DNA from 2 places in the Pseudomonas sp. P4_C8 genome. Region 2 is predicted to be linked to the other one. Evidence: predicted binding sites of a transcription regulator. Region 2 holds the regulator's gene; the other holds the start of a gene.
The links. The regulator sigma-54, encoded in region 2, starts transcription at its own class of promoters, with help from an activator protein. The targets are predictions, from matches to a motif close to ANTGGCATNNANNTTGCTNT.
Positions count from the first base shown of each region.

Region 1: glnA (type I glutamate--ammonia ligase) is a predicted target of sigma-54. The motif match lies at 3,321-3,340, and genes of this name have one in related genera.

Region 1 is NZ_JBFUIH010000034.1:39-5,159, reverse strand. It holds gene typA (translational GTPase TypA) at 1-1,512, opposite strand, end outside; gene thiI (tRNA uracil 4-sulfurtransferase ThiI) at 1,652-3,106, opposite strand; gene glnA (type I glutamate--ammonia ligase) at 3,437-4,843, shown strand; partial or broken gene AC1DWM_RS20715 (transposase) at 4,991-5,121, shown strand, end outside.
Region 2 is NZ_JBFUIH010000014.1:70,295-75,415, forward strand. It holds gene lptC (LPS export ABC transporter periplasmic protein LptC) at 1-66, shown strand, start outside; gene lptA (lipopolysaccharide transport periplasmic protein LptA) at 53-601, shown strand; gene lptB (LPS export ABC transporter ATP-binding protein) at 601-1,326, shown strand; gene AC1DWM_RS11310 (RNA polymerase factor sigma-54) at 1,510-3,003, shown strand; gene hpf (ribosome hibernation-promoting factor, HPF/YfiA family) at 3,078-3,386, shown strand; gene ptsN (PTS IIA-like nitrogen regulatory protein PtsN) at 3,399-3,863, shown strand; gene rapZ (RNase adapter RapZ) at 3,866-4,723, shown strand; gene AC1DWM_RS11330 (HPr family phosphocarrier protein) at 4,739-5,011, shown strand.

The DNA.
Region 1 (5,121 bases), on a different contig from region 2:
CAGGGTTTCCAGCGAGTAAGTCAGAGCCTTACCGGTAGCAACCGAAACCAGCACGCCGTTCTGACGGCCGGACATGTCGCCGGACTTCATCACGTCGTAACGGTCGAAGATCGAGGTCAGGATGCCTGCACCGGAGGTCAGGGTCAGGAACTCGTTACGGAAACCGATCAGGCCACGAGCCGGGATGTTGTACTCAAGGCGCACACGGCCCTTGCCATCCGGAACCATGTTGGTCAGGTCGCCCTTACGGATACCGATCTGCTCCATGATCGAACCTTGCGATTCTTCTGGCAGGTCGATGGTCACGTTTTCGTACGGTTCGTGCTTCACGCCGTCAACCATGCGGATGATCACTTCCGGACGACCAACACCCATTTCGAAGCCTTCGCGACGCATGGTTTCGATCAGTACCGAGAGGTGCAGCTCACCACGGCCGGAGACTTTGAACTTGTCGGCGGTGTCGCCTTCTTCAACGCGCAGGGCAACGTTGTAGAGCAGTTCTTTGTCCAGACGTTCCTTGATGTTACGGGAAGTCACGAACTTGCCTTCTTTACCGCAGAAAGGCGAGTCGTTTACCTGGAAGGTCATGGAAACGGTTGGTTCGTCAACGGTCAGCGGCTTCATCGCTTCGACGTTCAGTGGGTCGCACAGAGTGTCGGAGATGAACAGCTGGTCGAAGCCGCTGATGCAGACGATGTCGCCGGCAGCTGCTTCTTCAACGTCGATACGGTGCAGACCGTGGTGACCCATCAGCTTCAGGATACGACCGTTACGCTTCTTGCCGTCCGCGTCGATAGCGACAACCGGAGTGTTCGGCTTGATGCGGCCACGAGCGATACGGCCAACGCCGATTACACCCAGGAAGCTGTTGTAGTCCAGAGCGGAGATTTGCATCTGGAACGGACCGTCACGGTCGACTTTCGGCGCAGGTACGTTGTCGACGATCGACTGGTACAGCGGGGTCATGTCTTCAGCCATGTCGGTGTGTTCCAGACCGGCAATACCGTTCAGGGCCGAGGCGTAGACGACTTTGAAGTCCAGCTGTTCTTCGGTAGCACCGAGGTTGTCGAACAGGTCGAAGATCTGGTCCAGAACCCAGTCCGGACGCGCGCCTGGACGGTCAACCTTGTTGATGACCACGATTGGACGCAGGCCGGCTTCGAAAGCCTTCTTGGTCACGAAACGGGTTTGCGGCATAGGGCCGTCTTGAGCGTCAACCAGCAGCAGAACGGAGTCAACCATCGACATTACGCGTTCAACTTCGCCGCCGAAGTCGGCGTGGCCCGGGGTGTCCACGATGTTGATGTGGTAGCCGTTCCAGTTGATAGCGGTGTTTTTCGCCAGAATGGTAATACCGCGCTCTTTCTCCTGGTCGTTGGAGTCCATCACGCGCTCGTCGTTGAGCTCGTTGCGCTCCAGGGTGCCGGATTGACGCAAGAGTTTGTCTACCAGGGTGGTTTTACCATGGTCAACGTGAGCAATGATGGCGATGTTGCGTAGATTTTCGATCACTTGTGTATCTCGATCAGAGGATTCGGTGTGCTGACAAGTCTTGGCAGCGATTAACAGTAGAGTCAGGCCTTGCCGTTACAGCTTGACGGCAGAGTCGGGGGGCCGATGACGCAGGCCACAGGCAAACAGCCCCGGGCTCTTAGCTCGGTCGATAAACGCGCACATTGGCATGCCCCTCACTGAGCAAATGGTGGGCATGCAGGCGACTCATCACGCCTTTGTCGCAATACAGCAGGTACTGGCGAGTAGGGTCCAGTTCCTTGAAACGAGCGTTCAATGCATAGAAAGGCATCGCTTGTACCTCGATACCAGCCAGGGCCAGCGGATCATCTTCAGCGGCATCCGGGTGACGGATGTCGATGATGATTTGCCCCGCCAGCGCTTCGCTGACTTCTTCAATCTGCAAGTCCTGGCCCAATTCGTCGATTACACGATCGATCGGTACCAGCTTGGCGTTCTCGAGCGCACGCTCAAGGACCGCCATGTCGAATTCTTTCTCTTCATGCTCCACGCGCGGACGCTTGGCGTGGGTCTTTGGGTTCACCGAGATGACCCCGCAGTATTCCGGCATGTGCTTGGCGAAGTCGGCAGTCCCGATTTCGTTGGCCAGGTCGATGATGTCCTGCTTGTGACTGGCGATCAGCGGACGCAAGACCAGCTTGTCGGTCACGCAGTCGATCACGGACAGGTTCGGCAACGTCTGGCTCGACACCTGGGAAATCGCTTCACCGGTGACCAGCGCTTCAATGTCCAGCCGATCAGCAATACGGGAAGCAGCGCGCAACATCATACGCTTCAAAACTACGCCCATATGACTGTTATCGACTTTCCCGAGAATTTCTCCCAGTACTTCCTCGAACGGCACACTGACAAATAACACGCGTTGGGAGCTTCCGTACTTCTTCCAGATGAAGTGCGCGACTTCCATGACGCCCAGTTCATGGGCCCTTCCGCCCAAATTGAAGAAGCAGAAATGGCTCATCAGGCCACGGCGCATGATCTGGTACGCCGCCACGGTGGAATCGAAGCCGCCGGACATCAGCACAAGCGTCTGTTCCAGGGCACCCAGCGGATATCCACCGATGCTGTTGTGCTGGCTGTGGATCACGAACAACCGTTTGTCGCGAATTTCGATGCGAACTTCGATTTCCGGCTCTTTGAGCGAGATTCCGGCCGCACCACATTGACGACGCAGTTGGCTGCCGACGTATTTTTCGACATCCATCGAGCTGAATTCGTGCTTGCCGGCGCGCTTGCAACGCACCGAGAAGATCTTCCCGGCCAGTGAATCACCGAAGTGCTGCTTGCACTTGGCGACGATGTCGTCGAAATCGCCCAACGGGTACTCATCGACCTGCAGGAAATGCGCAATGCCCGGCATGCAGCTCAGGCGCTCGGTCATCTCCTTCAGAGCTTTGGGCTCGCTGACGCGGGTTTCCAGTTCGAGATTGTCCCACACACCGTTCACCACCACGGCCGGGTCCAGGTCGCGGAGCACGGTGCGGATGTTTTTAGCCAATTGGCGGATGAAACGCATCCGTACCGGGCGGCTCTTGATGGTGATCTCGGGGAAGACTTTTACGATTAGTTTCATGAAAACAGCGCGCGCTGGGCCAGCCGAAAAAGGGGGGCGCGGATTATAGCGGAAATTGCTCAAGGTTTAACCAGTTAATGTGCAGAAGGTTTTTCGCGCACCAAAACAGGTCATTTCCAGATTTTAACGCTACATTGTAGGGCGAGATTTACCACCTAAAGACCCTTTGTTCCTTTATAAGCGTGAAATTGGGGCAAAAAACCCATGGTGGGGCACTGGCATGCAATTTGCTCCCTTGTGAGGCAGGTTGCCTTGGCAGAGTATTCGCGCCGGCATCACCCACATTCTAAGGGCATCCACTACTAAGCCCGAAGCCACCCGGAGGACACTATGTCGAAGTCGGTTCAACTCATCAAAGATCATGACGTCAAATGGATTGATCTGCGCTTCACGGACACCAAAGGCACTCAGCACCACGTGACCATGCCGGCTCGCGACGCGCTGGATGACGCTTTCTTCGAAGAAGGCAAAATGTTCGACGGCTCCTCCATCGCTGGCTGGAAAGGCATCGAAGCCTCCGACATGATCCTGCTGCCGGACGACAGCACTGCCGTGCTCGATCCGTTCACCGAAGACCCAACGCTGATTCTGGTCTGCAACGTGATCGACCCTTCGACCATGCAAGGCTATGACCGTGACCCACGCGCCATCGCCCACCGCGCCGAGGAATACCTGAAGTCGACCGGTATCGGCGACACCGTATTCGTAGGTCCAGAGCCTGAGTTCTTCATCTTCGATCAGGTGAAGTTCAAGTCCGACATCTCCGGCTCGATGTTCAAAATCTTCTCCGAACAAGGTTCCTGGATGTCCGACCAGGACATCGAAGGCGGCAACCATGGCCACCGCCCAGGTATCAAAGGCGGTTACTTCCCGGTTCCACCGTTTGACCACGACCACGAAATCCGTACCTCCATGTGCAACGCCATGGAAGAAATGGGCCTGGTCATCGAAGTTCACCACCACGAAGTGGCGACTGCCGGCCAGAACGAAATCGGTGTGAAGTTCAACACCCTGGTCGCCAAGGCTGACGAAGTTCAGACCCTGAAGTACTGCGTACACAACGTTGCTGTCGCTTACGGCCGCACCGCGACCTTCATGCCTAAGCCTCTGTACGGCGACAACGGTTCGGGTATGCACGTTCACCTGTCCATCGCCAAAGATGGCAAGAACACCTTCGCTGGCGAAGGCTATGCCGGCCTGTCCGACACCGCTCTGTACTTCATCGGCGGCATCATCAAGCACGGTAAGGCCCTGAACGGCTTCACCAACCCGTCGACCAACTCCTACAAGCGTCTGGTCCCAGGTTTCGAAGCTCCAGTAATGCTGGCCTACTCGGCTCGCAACCGTTCCGCTTCGATCCGTATTCCTTACGTGTCCAGCCCTCGCGCTCGCCGTATCGAAGCTCGCTTCCCGGATCCAGCAGCTAACCCGTACCTGGGCTTCGCTGCACTGTTGATGGCTGGCCTGGACGGCATCCAGAACAAGATCCACCCTGGCGACGCAGCTGACAAAAACCTGTACGACCTGCCGCCTGAAGAGGCGAAAGAGATCCCACAAGTTTGCGGCAGCCTGAAAGAAGCCCTGGAAGAGCTGGACAAAGGTCGTGCGTTCCTGACCAAAGGCGGCGTGTTCTCCGATGACTTCATCGACGCTTACATCGCTCTGAAAAGCGAAGAAGAAATCAAGGTCCGTACCTTCGTACACCCACTGGAATATGAGCTGTACTACAGCTGCTGATCCGGTAGCGCTGCGGCACGCGGCGTGACAAAAAAGAGGCCTTCTTCGGAAGGCCTTTTTTGTGCCCGCGATGCCACGACCGATGAAAAACCCTGTGGGAGCGAGCCTGATCTGGCCTAATGAAATTGGACACATCAATAGGGCGCTATGATGGCGCCCAAATCTAAGGTGTGCATGATGATGCGAAAGTCCTATTCCAGCGAGTTCAAGCTCAATGCTGCAAGCATGGTGCTTGATGAAGACCAGCCCATTCTTGAGGTCTGCGCCAACTTCGATAT
Region 2 (5,121 bases):
GCGTACTTGAAAGAAAGCAGGATACACCTGCTATCTAACGTAAGAGGACAGTATGAGGCTCGTTAAAACCCTCCCTATTTTGCTCAGTCTGGGCGCAGCACTGGGAAGCGTGAGCGCCTGGGCTCTGCCGAACGATCAAGAGCAGCCTATCCGCATACAAGCCGACGACGCCCAGCTGGACGACAAGAACGGCGTTGCTACCTATACGGGCGACGTGATCATCACCCAGGGTTCGATGAAGGTTACCGGCAATAAAGTGACCATGACCCGCACCCCGACTGGCGACATTGACGTGGTGACCTCGGTGGGCAATCTGGCCTACTTCGAGCAACTGCAAACTGCAGGCGACCCCAAGCCTGTCCAGGGTTGGGGTGTGACCATCCAGTACCACGCCGCGCAAAATCGCGTAGTACTGATCGACAAGGCAAAAGTTGTCGACAAGGACAACAACATCACCCTAGGCGAGAAAATCGTCTACGACACCCAGAAAAAGCTTGCCAGCGCCGGTCGCGCTACCGGCAGCAAGGTGACCGAGTCGCGTCCGCGTATCGACATGGTGATCCAGCCGAAGAAGAAAACCGACGAGCAAAAGGCCCCGTAATGGCAACTCTGAAAGCTCAGCATCTGGCCAAGAGCTACAAGAGCCGCCAGGTCGTGCGTGACGTCAGCCTGTCGATCGACAGCGGTCAAATCGTCGGCCTGCTTGGTCCCAACGGCGCCGGCAAGACCACCTGCTTCTACATGATTGTCGGCCTGGTGCAGGCCGATCAGGGCCGTGTGCTGATCGACGATCTGGACGTCAGCCACCAGCCAATGCACGGTCGTGCAAAGGCCGGTATCGGCTATCTGCCGCAAGAAGCGTCGATCTTCCGCAAACTCTCGGTCGCCGACAACATCATGGCGATCCTCGAGACGCGCAAGGAACTCGACAAGGCCGGACGTCGCAAAGAGCTGGAAAGCCTGCTGCAGGAATTCCACATCAGCCACATCCGCGACAACCTCGGCATGAGCCTGTCGGGCGGTGAACGCCGCCGCGTGGAAATCGCCCGGGCATTGGCTACCAACCCGAAATTCATCCTGCTCGACGAACCCTTCGCCGGCGTGGACCCGATTTCGGTCGGCGACATCAAACAGATCATCTACCATCTCAAGGCCAAGGGCATTGGCGTGCTGATCACTGACCACAACGTCCGTGAAACCCTGGATATCTGCGAAACCGCCTACATCGTCAACGATGGCCAGCTGATCGCCGAAGGCGATGCCGCCACTATCCTGGCCAACGACCTGGTTAAAGAAGTCTATCTGGGCCATGAGTTCCGCCTGTAAGCGTTGATGTGTCTGGCTAGTCGACTGAGCGCTTATCACAGTAAAAATCAACAGGTTTTTATTGTTACAGCGCTCTAGGCAAACACTTCAGTTTCAGGCATATAATTTGCTTATGTTTGGCGCTCCGGCGCCCTGTAGTGGATGGCGCATGTGCGCCGGCGAATAAGGTGTTAAGCCCCTGCCATGAAACCATCGCTAGTCTTGAGAATGGGCCAGCAGCTGACGATGACACCGCAGCTGCAACAGGCCATCCGCCTGCTCCAATTGTCGACCCTGGACCTGCAACAGGAAATCCAGGAGGCCCTGGAGTCCAATCCGATGCTCGAACGCCAGGAAGAAGGCGACGACTTCGACAACGTCGACCCCTTGGCCGACAAAGCCGAGCAGCAACCCAACGCCGACATTCAGGAACCCTCCTACCAGGAAACCGCCCCCACGGTGGACAACCTCGAGGAAGGCGACTGGAACGAGCGCATTCCCAATGAACTGCCGGTCGATACCGCATGGGAAGACGTTTACCAGACCAGCGCCAGCAGCCTGCCGAGCAACGATGACGACGAATGGGATTTCACTACTCGCACATCGGCCGGCGAGAGCCTGCAAAGCCACCTGTTGTGGCAACTGAACCTGGCACCGATGTCCGACACCGATCGCCTGATCGCCGTGACTCTGATCGACTGCATCAACAATCAGGGCTATCTGGATGAAACTCTCGAGGAAATCCTCGAAGCCTTCGATCCGGAACTGGACATCGAACTGGACGAAATCGAAGCCGTCCTGCACCGCATCCAGCAATTCGAGCCGGCCGGTATCGGCGCTCGTAACCTGGGCGAATGCCTGCTGCTGCAATTGCGCCAATTGCCAGCCAATACGCCTTGGCTCGCCGAAGCCAAACGCCTGGTCAGCGACTACATCGATCTGCTCGGCAGCCGCGACTACTCCCAGCTGATGCGCCGGATGAAGATCAAGGAAGATGAACTGCGACAGATCATCGAGCTGGTCCAGAGTCTCAACCCGCGCCCCGGCTCGCAGATCGAATCCAGCGAAGCCGAATACGTCGTTCCCGACGTTATCGTGCGCAAGGACAACGAACGCTGGCTGGTGGAACTGAATCAGGAATCAGTACCACGACTGCGGGTCAACGCCCAATACGCCGGGTTTGTCCGTCGCGCCGACACCAGCGCCGACAACACCTTCATGCGCAATCAGTTGCAAGAGGCCCGCTGGTTCATCAAGAGCCTGCAAAGCCGTAACGAAACACTGATGAAAGTCGCCACCCAGATCGTCGAGCATCAGCGCGGCTTCCTGGAATACGGCGACGAAGCCATGAAACCACTGGTCCTGCATGACATTGCCGAAGCCGTGGGCATGCACGAGTCGACGATTTCACGGGTGACCACGCAAAAATTCATGCATACCCCACGGGGTATTTATGAGCTGAAATACTTTTTCTCCAGCCACGTCAGCACCTCCGAAGGCGGTGAATGCTCGTCCACAGCGATCCGCGCGATCATCAAAAAGCTGGTTGCCGCGGAAAATCAGAAAAAGCCGTTGAGTGACAGCAAGATCGCTGGTTTACTGGAGGCACAAGGCATTCAGGTGGCTCGCCGCACCGTCGCCAAGTACCGCGAGTCCCTCGGGATCGCGCCTTCGAGCGAACGCAAGCGGTTGATGTAGAGCCACGCCACAGCGTTCCAGTGGTAGATCATTTGATCTACCGCTTTATGCACTGGCAACGAAGGAGAAGCTGTATGCAAGTCAACATCAGTGGACACCAACTGGAAGTGACCGAACCTCTTCGCACCTACATCGGCGAAAAACTCGAACGATTAGAGCGGCATTTCGACAAGATCACCAACGTGCAGGTCACGATGACGGTCGAGAAGCTGAAGCAGAAAATCGAAGCCACCCTGCATATTCCCGGCAATGAAGTGGTCGCAAACGCGGAACATACCGATATGTACGCGGCGATCGACTCACTGACCGACAAGCTGGATAAACAACTCAAAAAGCATAAGGAAAAGACCCAGAGCCTCCTCCAGGGTGCGACCGGTCGTTAACACTCCCAACCCATGATCCGACTTGAAAACATCCTGACCCCCGGCCGTTCCCTCGTGAACGTGCCGGGCGGCAGTAAAAAGAAAGCCCTCGAGCAAATTGCCAACCTGATCGCCCGGGAAGTGCCGGATCTGGAGATGCAAGATGTCTTCGAGGCATTGATTGCCCGTGAAAAACTCGGCTCGACCGGTTTTGGCAACGGCATCGCCATCCCCCACTGTCGCCTGAAGGGCTGCGAGTCACCCATCAGCGCCTTGATGCACCTTGACGCCCCCATTGATTTCGACGCCATCGACGGCGCCCCGGTTGACCTGCTGTTTGTACTGCTGGTCCCGCAAGCGGCTACCGATGCGCACCTGGAACTGCTCCGCCAGATCGCCAGCATGCTCGATCGCAAGGAAGTCCGTGATCGTCTTCGCAGCGCTCCGAGCAACGAAGCCTTGTATCAGGTTGTCCTGGACGAGCAAAACGGTCAGTAATCATGCGCTTGATCATAGTCAGCGGCCGCTCCGGCTCAGGTAAAAGCACCGTCCTCGATGTTCTCGAGGACAACGGCTACTACTGCATCGACAACCTGCCCGCCGGCCTGCTGCCGGAGTTGGCGGAACGCGCACTGATTCATACCGAACTGGCACAACCGCTGGTCGCCGTATCCATTGATGCGCGTAACTTGCCGAGTCACCTTTCGCGGTTTCCCGAACTGCTGGATGAAGTCCGGAGCCGGCATATCAAGTGCGATGTGCTGTACCTGGACGCCGACGTAGAAACCCTGCTCAAGCGCTTTTCCGAAACCCGCCGTCGTCACCCGCTGAGCAACGCCAACCGTTCGTTGGCAGAAGCCATCGAGGACGAAAGTAATCTGCTGGGTCCGATCGCCGATCTGGCAGATCTCAAAATCAATACCACCCACCTGAACCTGTATCAGCTGCGCGATACCATCAAGCTGCGCCTGTTGAACCAGCCGGAAGCCGGTACTGCGTTCCTGGTCGAGTCTTTCGGATTCAAGCGCGGCATGCCGGTCGACGCAGACCTGGTGTTCGACGTGCGCTGCCTGCCCAACCCTTATTGGAAGCCGGAATTGCGCGCTCAGTCCGGGCTTGATCAACCGGTGGCCGAGTACCTGGCAGCCCAACCGGACGTCGAAGAGATGTTCCAGGACATATCATCGTATTTGCTCAAGTGGCTGCCGCGCTTTGCCGCGAGCAACCGCGCTTATGTCACCATCGCCATTGGCTGCACCGGAGGACATCATCGCTCCGTCTACCTGACCGAACGTCTGGGCCAGGTCCTGCAACAATCCCTGAAGAACGTCCAGGTCCGCCACCGCGACCTCAGCTAAAGGATTCACATCGCGATGCCTGCTCTGGAAATCGAAATCATCAACAAGCTGGGCCTGCATGCCCGTGCTTCTGCAAAATTTGTTGGAGTGGCGGGTAAGTATCCGTGTCAGATCAGGGCAGGGAAGACGCCAGAATCAATGGTTGACGGGAAAAGTATCATGGCCATGATGATGCTCGCCGCCGGCAAAGGCACCAGAATTCACTTGAGTACCGAAGGCGAGCAAGAACAGGAAGCGCTGGATGCGCTGGTGGCGTTGATCAATAACTTTTTCGAAGAAGGCGAGTAAAAACTGCCCTCTGTAGCAGCTGCCGCAAGCTGCGTCAGGCTTCGCCAGCTGCTACAACGTCCGCATAGGCGGCTGACTCCCACAGGGGACGGTGCAAGGCGCATAAAAAA